2 regions of the Streptomyces sp. NPDC048258 genome follow, and region 1 is predicted to be linked to the other one. Evidence: riboswitches for the same ligand, from Rfam matches in the RefSeq annotation. Region 1 holds a riboswitch; the other holds the start of a gene.
What was found. Region 1 has a riboswitch for cobalamin ahead of ACGFYQ_RS32260 (cytochrome P450). Riboswitches for the same ligand answer to the same signal wherever they lie in the genome.
Positions count from the first base shown of each region.

Region 1 (4,363 bases):
TACCGGCTCGGTACGGACCTGGCGACCATCATGGTCCGCCCGCGCGGCTGGCACCTCACCGAGGACCACCTGGAGATCGACGGCCGGCCCGTCTCCGCCTCCTTCGTGGACTTCGGCCTGTACTTCTTCCACTGCGCCCAGCGGCAGATCGACGTCGGGTACGGCCCGTACTTCTACCTCCCCAAGCTGGAGAACCGGTACGAGGCCCGGCTGTGGAACGACATTTTCCTGTTCGCTCAGGAACTCCTCGGCATTCCCCGCGGCACGATCCGCGCGACCGTCCTGATCGAGACGATCACCGCTGCCTTCGAGATGGAGGAGATCCTCTACGAGCTGCGCGAGCACAGCGCAGGACTGAACGCGGGCCGCTGGGACTACCTCTTCAGCCTCATCAAGACCTTCGGCCACCGCACCGACTTCCAGCTGCCCGACCGGGCGAAGGTCACCATGACCGCCCCGTTCATGCGGGCGTACACGGAACTCCTCGTCCGCACCTGCCATCGGCGCGGCGCCCACGCCATCGGCGGCATGGCCGCCCACGTCCCCAGCCGGGACGCGGAAGCCAACAACGCCGCGCTGGCGAAGGTGCGCCTGGACAAGGAGCGGGAGGCCGAGGACGGCTTCGACGGATCCTGGGTCGCCCACCCAGGGCTCGTCCCCGTCTGCCGCGAGGTCTTCGACGGGGTCCTGGGGGAGCGGCCGAACCAGCTGGAGCGGACGCGCGAGGATGTCGAGGTCGCCGCCGCCGATCTGTTGAACGTCCGCCGGACCTCCGCCCCGCCAACCCAGGAGGGCATCCGCTCCAACGTGGCCGTGGCGCTGCGCTACTTCGACGCCTGGCTGCGCGGCAGCGGCGCCGTCGCACTGAACGGGCTGATGGAGGACGCCGCCACCGCCGAGATCGCCCGCGTTCAGATCTGGCAATGGCTCCGCCACGACCGGGTTGACCGGGGGGCGGTCATCGACCTCCTCGACGCCGAATGCGCGGCCCTGGAGGCCGAGGACCCGCAGGCGCTCGCCCTCGAAGCACGGGAGATCTTCGTGGACACGGCACTCTCGATCCGCCTCCCCGACTTCTTCACCCCCGAGGCATACACCCGCCACCTCGTCCGCCGCGCCGCCGCGCAGGTGAACGCGTGAGCGCCCCCGCGCAGTCGGCCCGCATCCAGCGCGTCGGAGTCGTCGGCGGAGGCCAGATGGGCGCAGGCATCGCAGAGGTCTGCGCCCGCGCCGGACTCGACACCGTCGTCGCCGAATCGGACGCCTCCACCGCCCGCGCCGCCCGGGAACGTGTCGCCGTCTCCCTGGAGCGCGCCGTCCAGCGGGGCAAGATGGACCGGATGTCCGCCGAGGACGCCCTGGCCCGGCTCGTGTTCACGGGCGACCTGGAGGACCTCGCCGACCGGCAGCTGGTCATCGAGGCCGTCACAGAGAACCCGGACGCCAAGACGGAGATCTTCACCGCCCTCGACAAGATCGTCGAGGACCAGGAGGCCATCCTCGCCACCAACACCTCGGCCATTCCGATCATGCGGCTGGGTATGGCCACCGGCCGCGCCGACCGGGTGGTGGGCCTGCACTTCTTCAACCCCGTCCCCGTCCTGCCGCTCGTGGAGGTCGTCTCCTCCCTCCACACCTCGGCGGACACCATCGCCGACGTCGAGGCCTTCGCCAGCGACACCCTGGGCAAGACCACGGTCCGCTCCCAGGACCGTGCCGGCTTCGTGGTCAACGCGCTGCTGATTCCCTACCTCCTCTCCGCCATCCGGATGGCCGAATCCGGGTACGCCAGCGCCGCCGACGTGGACGCCGGAATGGAACTGGGCTGCGCCCACCCGATGGGGCCGCTCAAGCTCGCCGACCTGATCGGCCTGGACACGGTCGCGGCGATCGCCGAGTCCCTCTACGAGGAGTTCAAAGAACCCCTGTACGCGCCGCCCCCGCTGCTCCAGCGGATGGTGCAGGCGGGGCTGCTCGGCCGCAAGAGCGGCCGCGGGTTCCACACATACGGCCGGGGCTGAGGGTCCCGGCAGGTCTCCGGGCTGAGGGTGCGCCGGAGGCACGCAAGAACGGTGGAGGTGTGGCGAGTGGTGTCGCCGCACCCCACCGTGTCTCATTTCATCGTCCGACATGTGGAAAGCAGCGTCCATTCCCCGGTCAGTCGACCTACTGTGGGCCTCGCAGCTGGTTCGCCCCGTCCGCCAGGCGGGATGCGTCGTAAGAGGGAACCCGGTGGGAATCCGGGACTGCCCCGCAGCGGTGAGCGGGAACGACCGCCGTCATACGCACTGGGACCGGAACCGGTCCTGGGAAGCGACGGCCAGTAGGTGCCCGCCGGGAGACCGGCAGGCGTGCCCGCGAGTCCGAAGACCTGCCCGTTGCCCGTGCGCGATCGACCGCGCCCGGTTTCCCGGTGACCTCGTGGGCGGGTCGGCGTGCACCTCAGGCGGATCCTCCCCGTCGCGTACCCCAGTCGTACGCGAACCCGGCGGTCCGCCCGTTCCGGCACCCCTTCGCACCCTCGACCCTCACCGGGTCCATGGAGACATGCTCGCGAAGGAGAGTTCCGTGACCACCGAGTCCGCAGCCGCGGCAGTACAGGCCACCGTGTACGGCTACCCCCGCCAGGGACAGAACCGCGAACTGAAGAAGGCCGTCGAGGGCTACTGGAAGGGCCGCGTCACCGCCGACGCCCTCCAGGACACCGCCCGCGACCTGCGCCGCACGAACTGGCAACAGCTGGCCGAGGCGGGCATCACCGAGGTTCCGACCGGTGACTTCTCGTACTACGACCACGTCCTGGACACCACGGTCATGGTCGGCGCGGTACCTGCCCGCCATCAGGCGGCGGTCGAGGCAGGGGCCCTGGACGGGTACTTCGCCATGGCGCGCGGCACCCAGGACGTGGCCCCCCTCGAGATGACCAAGTGGTTCGACACCAACTACCACTACCTCGTCCCCGAACTCGGCCCCGACACCGTCTTCACGGCCGACTCCGCCAAGCAGGTCGCCGAACTGAAGGAGGCCCTGGCGCTCGGCCACACCGCCCGCCCGGTCCTGGTCGGCCCGGTGACGTACCTGCTCCTCGCCAAGCCCGCGCCCGGCGTGGCCGCCGACTTCGAGCCGCTGACCTTGCTCGACCGGCTGCTGCCCGTCTACGCCCAGGTCCTCGCGGACCTGCGCGCCGCGGGCGCCGCATGGGTCCAGCTGGATGAGCCCGCCCTCGTCCAGGACCGTACCCCGGCCGAACTGAACGCCGCCGCCCGCACCTACCGGGAGTTCGGCGCCCTGACCGAGCGCCCCAAGCTGCTGGTGGCCTCGTACTTCGACCGGCTCGGCGAGGCCCTGCCCGTGCTGGCGAAGGCCCCCGTGGAGGGGCTCGCCCTCGACTTCATCGACGCGGCCGAGGCCAACCTCCGCGACCTCGCCGCGGTCGGCGGCCTCCCCGGCAAGCGACTCGTCGCCGGCGTGGTCAACGGCCGCAACATCTGGATCAACGACTACCAGAAGTCGCTGACCACCCTCGGTACTCTCCTCGGCCTCGACCCCCACCGCTGGACGGGAGACGAAGCACTCACGACCCGCGGCAACGCCTACCTCCCCTTCAGCGCCGGCGCGCACCGCTGCGTCGGTGCCCCCTTCGCTGCCATCAGCGCACCGGTCGCGCTGGCTGCCCTGGCCGCACGGTTCGAACTACGGCCGGCCCGCCGTGGAAGGTCTCCTGCCCGGGGACGGGCACGACGTCCTGCACGAGGGCGCCGGATTTCTCCGCCAGGTAGGCGAGGGGCTCGCCGAGCCCGCATGCCACCATGGTGAGCACCGCCGCCGAGATGGTGGCCTGGCGCTGGACCGAGCCGGGTACGGTCGGTGTCGCGGGCAGGGCGGCCTGACCGACGGGCAGGCCGCCGATCACCAATGTGCCGTGCGGGCCGGAATGCCTTCTGAACCGGCGCACCTCACGGCGCAGCAGTAGCGGAAGATCCTCCCAGGCGTCCCGGGCCCGTGCCACCCACTCGGGGCTGTCGACCTGGTCGTCCCCGCGGGTGCACAGGGTGCGGGCCAGCCGCTCGCACGCGCCGGCATCGGCCGGACCCAGCTCCCGGTCTGCGGCGACGACGGTGCTTTGGTTGGTGTCGGGCGTCGTCTCGGGCATCAGGGTCTCCTGCCGGGGCGTGGGCGGCGGACGCGCGGACTCACGAGTGGCGCAGGCCGGCCACGGCGTCGGCGATGTAATGGTCCCCGAATCGGATCAGCGAGGCGTACTGGGCCGCCCGGCGATGGCGCATCAGCCGTAGTTCGGCGACCGCGTTGTCGGGACCTTCGGGCTTCTGAGCGATCGAACGACGCAGATGCACCATCGAGT
Region 1 covers NZ_JBICZH010000018.1:140,843-145,205, reverse strand. Annotated here, with positions in the region: gene aceB (malate synthase A) at 1-1,140, shown strand, start outside; gene ACGFYQ_RS32265 (3-hydroxybutyryl-CoA dehydrogenase) at 1,137-2,021, shown strand; cobalamin riboswitch at 2,169-2,394, shown strand; partial or broken gene ACGFYQ_RS32260 (cytochrome P450) at 2,569-3,789, shown strand; gene ACGFYQ_RS32255 (hypothetical protein) at 4,194-4,363, opposite strand, start outside.

Region 2 (4,363 bases), on a different contig from region 1:
GCCAGGGCGGCCGACGCTGCACGGCGGCCCTGACCGCGCGCGACCAGACGGCGCTGGTGAACGCGCTCCGCGAGCTGATCACGGCGGGCCGCTGCACCGCCTCGGTCAACGCCCGGATCGACGCGGTGCTGCGCGGCGACGGCCGCAAGGGCACGATCCGGCCACCCGTGCAGGGGGGCGACCTGCGACCGGGCCGGGTGAGGCATGGCCGGGTCTGGTCTGGCCCGGACGGACCGGCTCGCCGCGCGCGGTCGCCCGCACCACCCCCGGAGCCGAAGCCGGAGCCGAAGCCGGGAAGAGCGCGGTCGGCGCTCTTCCCGGCTCGCCCGGGATCAGACGGCGGGAAGTTCCGTACGAACCTCTCGGGCCGCGGTGACCAGGTGCTCCAGGGAGGCGCGGGTCTCGGACCAGCCGCGGGTCTTCAGGCCGCAGTCGGGGTTGACCCACAGCCGCTCGGCGGGGATCGCCTCAAGCCCCTTCCGCAGCAGGGCCGCCGCCTCCGCGGCGGACGGCACGCGCGGTGAGTGGATGTCCCACACACCGGGGCCGACCTCGCGCGGGTATCCCACGCCCGCGAGTTCGTCGGCGACCTGCATGTGCGAGCGGGCCGCTTCCAGGCTGATGACATCGGCGTCGAGATCGTCGATGGCCTGCAGGACGTCGCCGAACTCGGCGTAGCACATGTGGGTGTGGATCTGGGTGTCCGGCCGGACGCCGCTCGTGGTGAGGCGGAACGATTCGGTGGCCCAGGCGAGGTACTCGGCGTGACCCTCGGCGCGGAGCGGGAGGGTCTCGCGCAGCGCGGGTTCGTCCACCTGGATCACCGAAGTCCCGGCGGCCTCAAGGCCGTTCACCTCGTCACGCAGGGCGAGGGCGACCTGGCGCGCGGTGTCGCCGAGCGGCTGGTCGTCGCGTACGAAGGACCAGGCGAGCATGGTGACGGGGCCGGTGAGCATGCCCTTGACCGGCTTGTCCGTCTGAGCCTGGGCGTACCCCGTCCAGCGGACCGTCATCGGCTCGGGGCGGGAGATGTCGCCGGCGAGGACCGGGGGGCGGACGTAGCGGGTGCCGTAGGACTGGACCCAGCCGTGTTGCGTGGCGAGGTAGCCGGTGAGCTGTTCGGCGAAGTACTGGACCATGTCGTTGCGTTCGGGCTCGCCGTGCACGAGTACGTCGATGCCCGCCTTCTCCTGGAAGGCGAGGACCTCGCGGATCTCGGCCTTGATGCGCTCCTCGTAGCCGGCCGTGTCGATGCGTCCGGCGCGCAGATCGGCGCGGGCCGTGCGCAGTTCCGTGGTCTGCGGGAACGACCCGATGGTGGTGGTCGGCAGGAGGGGCAGGCCGAGGTGGGCGCGCTGGGCGGCGGACCGTTCGGCGTACGGCTGGGAGCGGCGCCCGTCGGCGTCGGTGACGGCCGCGGCGCGGGCCCGTACCGCCGGGTCGTGGGTGATCGCCGAGTTGGCGCGGGAAGCGAGATCGGCCCGGTTGGCGGCGAGTTCGGCGGCGATCGCGTCGGTACCCCGGGCGAGGCCTCGGGCCAGGGTGGTGATCTCGGTGGTCTTCTGCCGGGCGAAGGCCAGCCAGCGGCGGACCTGCGGGTCGATGTCCCGTTCGGCGGCTGCGTCCAGCGGGACGTGGAGGAGGGAGCAGGACGCGGCGACGTCGACGCGGTCGGCAAGTCCCAGCAGGGTGCCCAGCGTCGCGAGGGACTGCGCGTAGTCGTTGATCCAGATGTTGCGGCCGTTGACGACGCCCGCGACCAGCCGCTTGCCGGGCAGGCCGCCCACGGCGGCGAGATCGGCGAGGTTGGCGGCGGCCCGCTCGGTGAAGTCCAGCGCCAGCCCTTCGACGGGCGCCTTCGCCAGTACCGGCAGTGCCTCGCCCAGCCGGTCGAAGTACGAGGCGACCAGCAGCTTCGGCCGGTCGGTGAGCGTGCCGAGCTCGCGGTAGGCGCGGGCCGCGGCGCCCAGGTCGGCCGGGCTCCGGTCCTGGACGAGGGCGGGCTCGTCCAGCTGCACCCACTCGGCGCCGGCGGCGCGCAGCTCCGCCAGGACCCGCGCGTAGACGGGCAGCAGCCGGTCGAGCAGGGTCAGCGGCTCGAAGTCGGCGGCAACGCCCGGGGCGGGCTTGGCCAGCAGGAGGTAGGTGATCGGGCCGACGAGCACGGGCCGGGCGGTCAGCCCGAGTGCGAGGGCCTCGCGCAGCTCCGCCACTTGGCGGCTCGGGTCGGCGGTGAAGGCGGTGTCGGGGCCGAGTTCGGGTACGAGGTAGTGGTAGTTGGTGTCGAACCACTTGGTCATCTCCAGCGGCGCCAGGTCCTGGGTGCCGCGCGCCATCGCGAAGTAGCCGTCGAGGGCGTCGGCCTGGACCGCGGCACGGTGCCGGGCGGGGATGGCGCCGACCATCACGCTGGTGTCCAGCACGTGGTCGTAGTACGAGAAGTCGCCGGTCGGTACCTCGGTGATGCCGGCCTCGGCGAGCCGGCGCCAGTTCGACCGCCGCAGGTCCCGGGCGGTCTCACGGAGGGCTTCGGCGCTGACGCGGCCCTTCCAGTAGCCCTCGACGGCCTTCTTCAGTTCACGGTTCTGCCCCTGCCGGGGGTAGCCGTACACGGTGGGCTGTGCGGTCGCTGCCGCGGACTTGTCTGTCACGGAACTCTCCTTCGCGAGCATGTCTCCATGGCATCCCGGAGACGGATACGAAGACGCGAAGGGTGACGGACCGGGCGGGCCGCCTTCGCCGCGTACGGATGGGTACGCGCGGACGCCCGCCTGGTATGCACACCGACCCGCCCACGAGGTCGCCGGGACATCCGCACGCGAACGGTCGCGTGCGGGCAACGGGCAGGTCTTCGGACTCGCGGGCACACCGGCCTCTTCAAGAGGCGGCACCTACTGGCCGTCGCTTCCCAGACCCGGCTCGGGTCCAGTGCGTATGACGGCGGTCGTTCCCGCTCACCGCTGCGGGGCAGTCCCGGATTCCCACCGGGTTCCCTCTTACGACGCATCCCGCCTGGCGGACGGGGCGAACCAGCTGCGAGGCCAGCGTAGGCGTCCGTCCTTGAGGCCGGGTAGACGTGTTCATATTCCGGACACCGGGATGAGACGCGTCGGGTGGCGGACGCGGCCGCGGGGGCTCGGCGGCACCACCCGCCGAACCCCCGCGGCCACGGTTCAGTCGCTCGTCTCGCCCACGGGGACGACGAGTCCGATGCTCTCGGCCGCCACGGCGATGGCGTAGTCGAAGAACGCGGCCTCGTCCCTGACGCTGTCGTGGGTACGGCTGAAGACCTGGAACACCAGGAGCCCGATCAGATTGCTCCACAGGACGATGCCACGCTCGAGGATGTCCGAGAACGGAGCCTCGGGCACGCCGCCGAACAGCTCCGTGGCCGCGGGCAGGAGCAGCGGCGGGCCCGGCACCGTCCGCCGGGGCGGGGTGAGTTCACCGCCTTCCAGCGCCGACCGCACGATGCCGGCGAGTACCGCGGGGGTGCGCGAGGCGGGCGGGACCGTGTCCTGCGGGGCGTGGTAGCCCGGAACGGGCGAGCCGTAGATCAGTGTGAACTCGGCGGGGTTGTCGAAGGACCACTGCCGCAGCGCGCGCGTGACCGCGAGGAGCCGCGCACCGGCCGAGGCACCGGCGCCCGTGGCGGCCGCGTCCGCCTGCTCCATCGCGGCGCCGGACGCGTTGTAGGCGTCGATGACCAGCGCGGTCAACAGGTCGTCCCGGTGCGGGAAGACGGCTTCCACCTCGGCGACGGCAAGACCGCTGTCGCGCGCCACGGCATCCAGGGACAGCCCTCCGGCACCCGTCTTCACCAGCTGTTGACGCGCGGTGTCCTTGATCACCGTCGACGGCGTCACGTTGTCGGCGGTCGCACTTGTTGCGGAAACGTCCATGCCGAAACCGTACCCGCCGGCCACAACTGCCGTGTGTGCGGCCCCCGGAGCGCCTGGGCGGCACGGACGGCTACCGCTTCTACAGCCGGCACCAGTGCCGGAGTGAACCACCTGGACTCCTGTTGCGTCCTCGCTCTCATACGGACCGGAACAGAAGTGGAGATCGCATCGTGGAATTCGCAGGAGTCCGCCCCACCCGCCGCGCCGTGCTGGCCGTCGGGGCCGGCGCGGCGCTGGCAGGGTTATCGCTCAGCGGCACGGCATTCGCAGCCCCCCGGGCCGGGCGCGACAAGATCCTGCGGCAGCTTCGCACGCTCGAACTGCGGCACTCCGCCCGCCTGGGAGTGTTCGCCCGGAACACGGCCGACGGCAGGACGGTGCTGTACCGGGCGGACGAGCTCTTCCCGATGTGCTCGCTCTTCAAGACCCTCGCGGTCGCGGCGGTGCTCCGTGACCTGGAC
Region 2 covers NZ_JBICZH010000016.1:167,037-171,399, reverse strand. Annotated here, with positions in the region: gene metE (5-methyltetrahydropteroyltriglutamate--homocysteine S-methyltransferase) at 333-2,651, opposite strand; cobalamin riboswitch at 2,825-3,049, opposite strand; gene ACGFYQ_RS30640 (TetR-like C-terminal domain-containing protein) at 3,174-3,902, opposite strand; gene bla (class A beta-lactamase) at 4,073-4,363, shown strand, end outside.
Region 2: it holds a riboswitch for cobalamin, as region 1 does, so the genes downstream of both, metE (5-methyltetrahydropteroyltriglutamate--homocysteine S-methyltransferase) here and ACGFYQ_RS32260 (cytochrome P450) in region 1, are expected to answer to the same signal.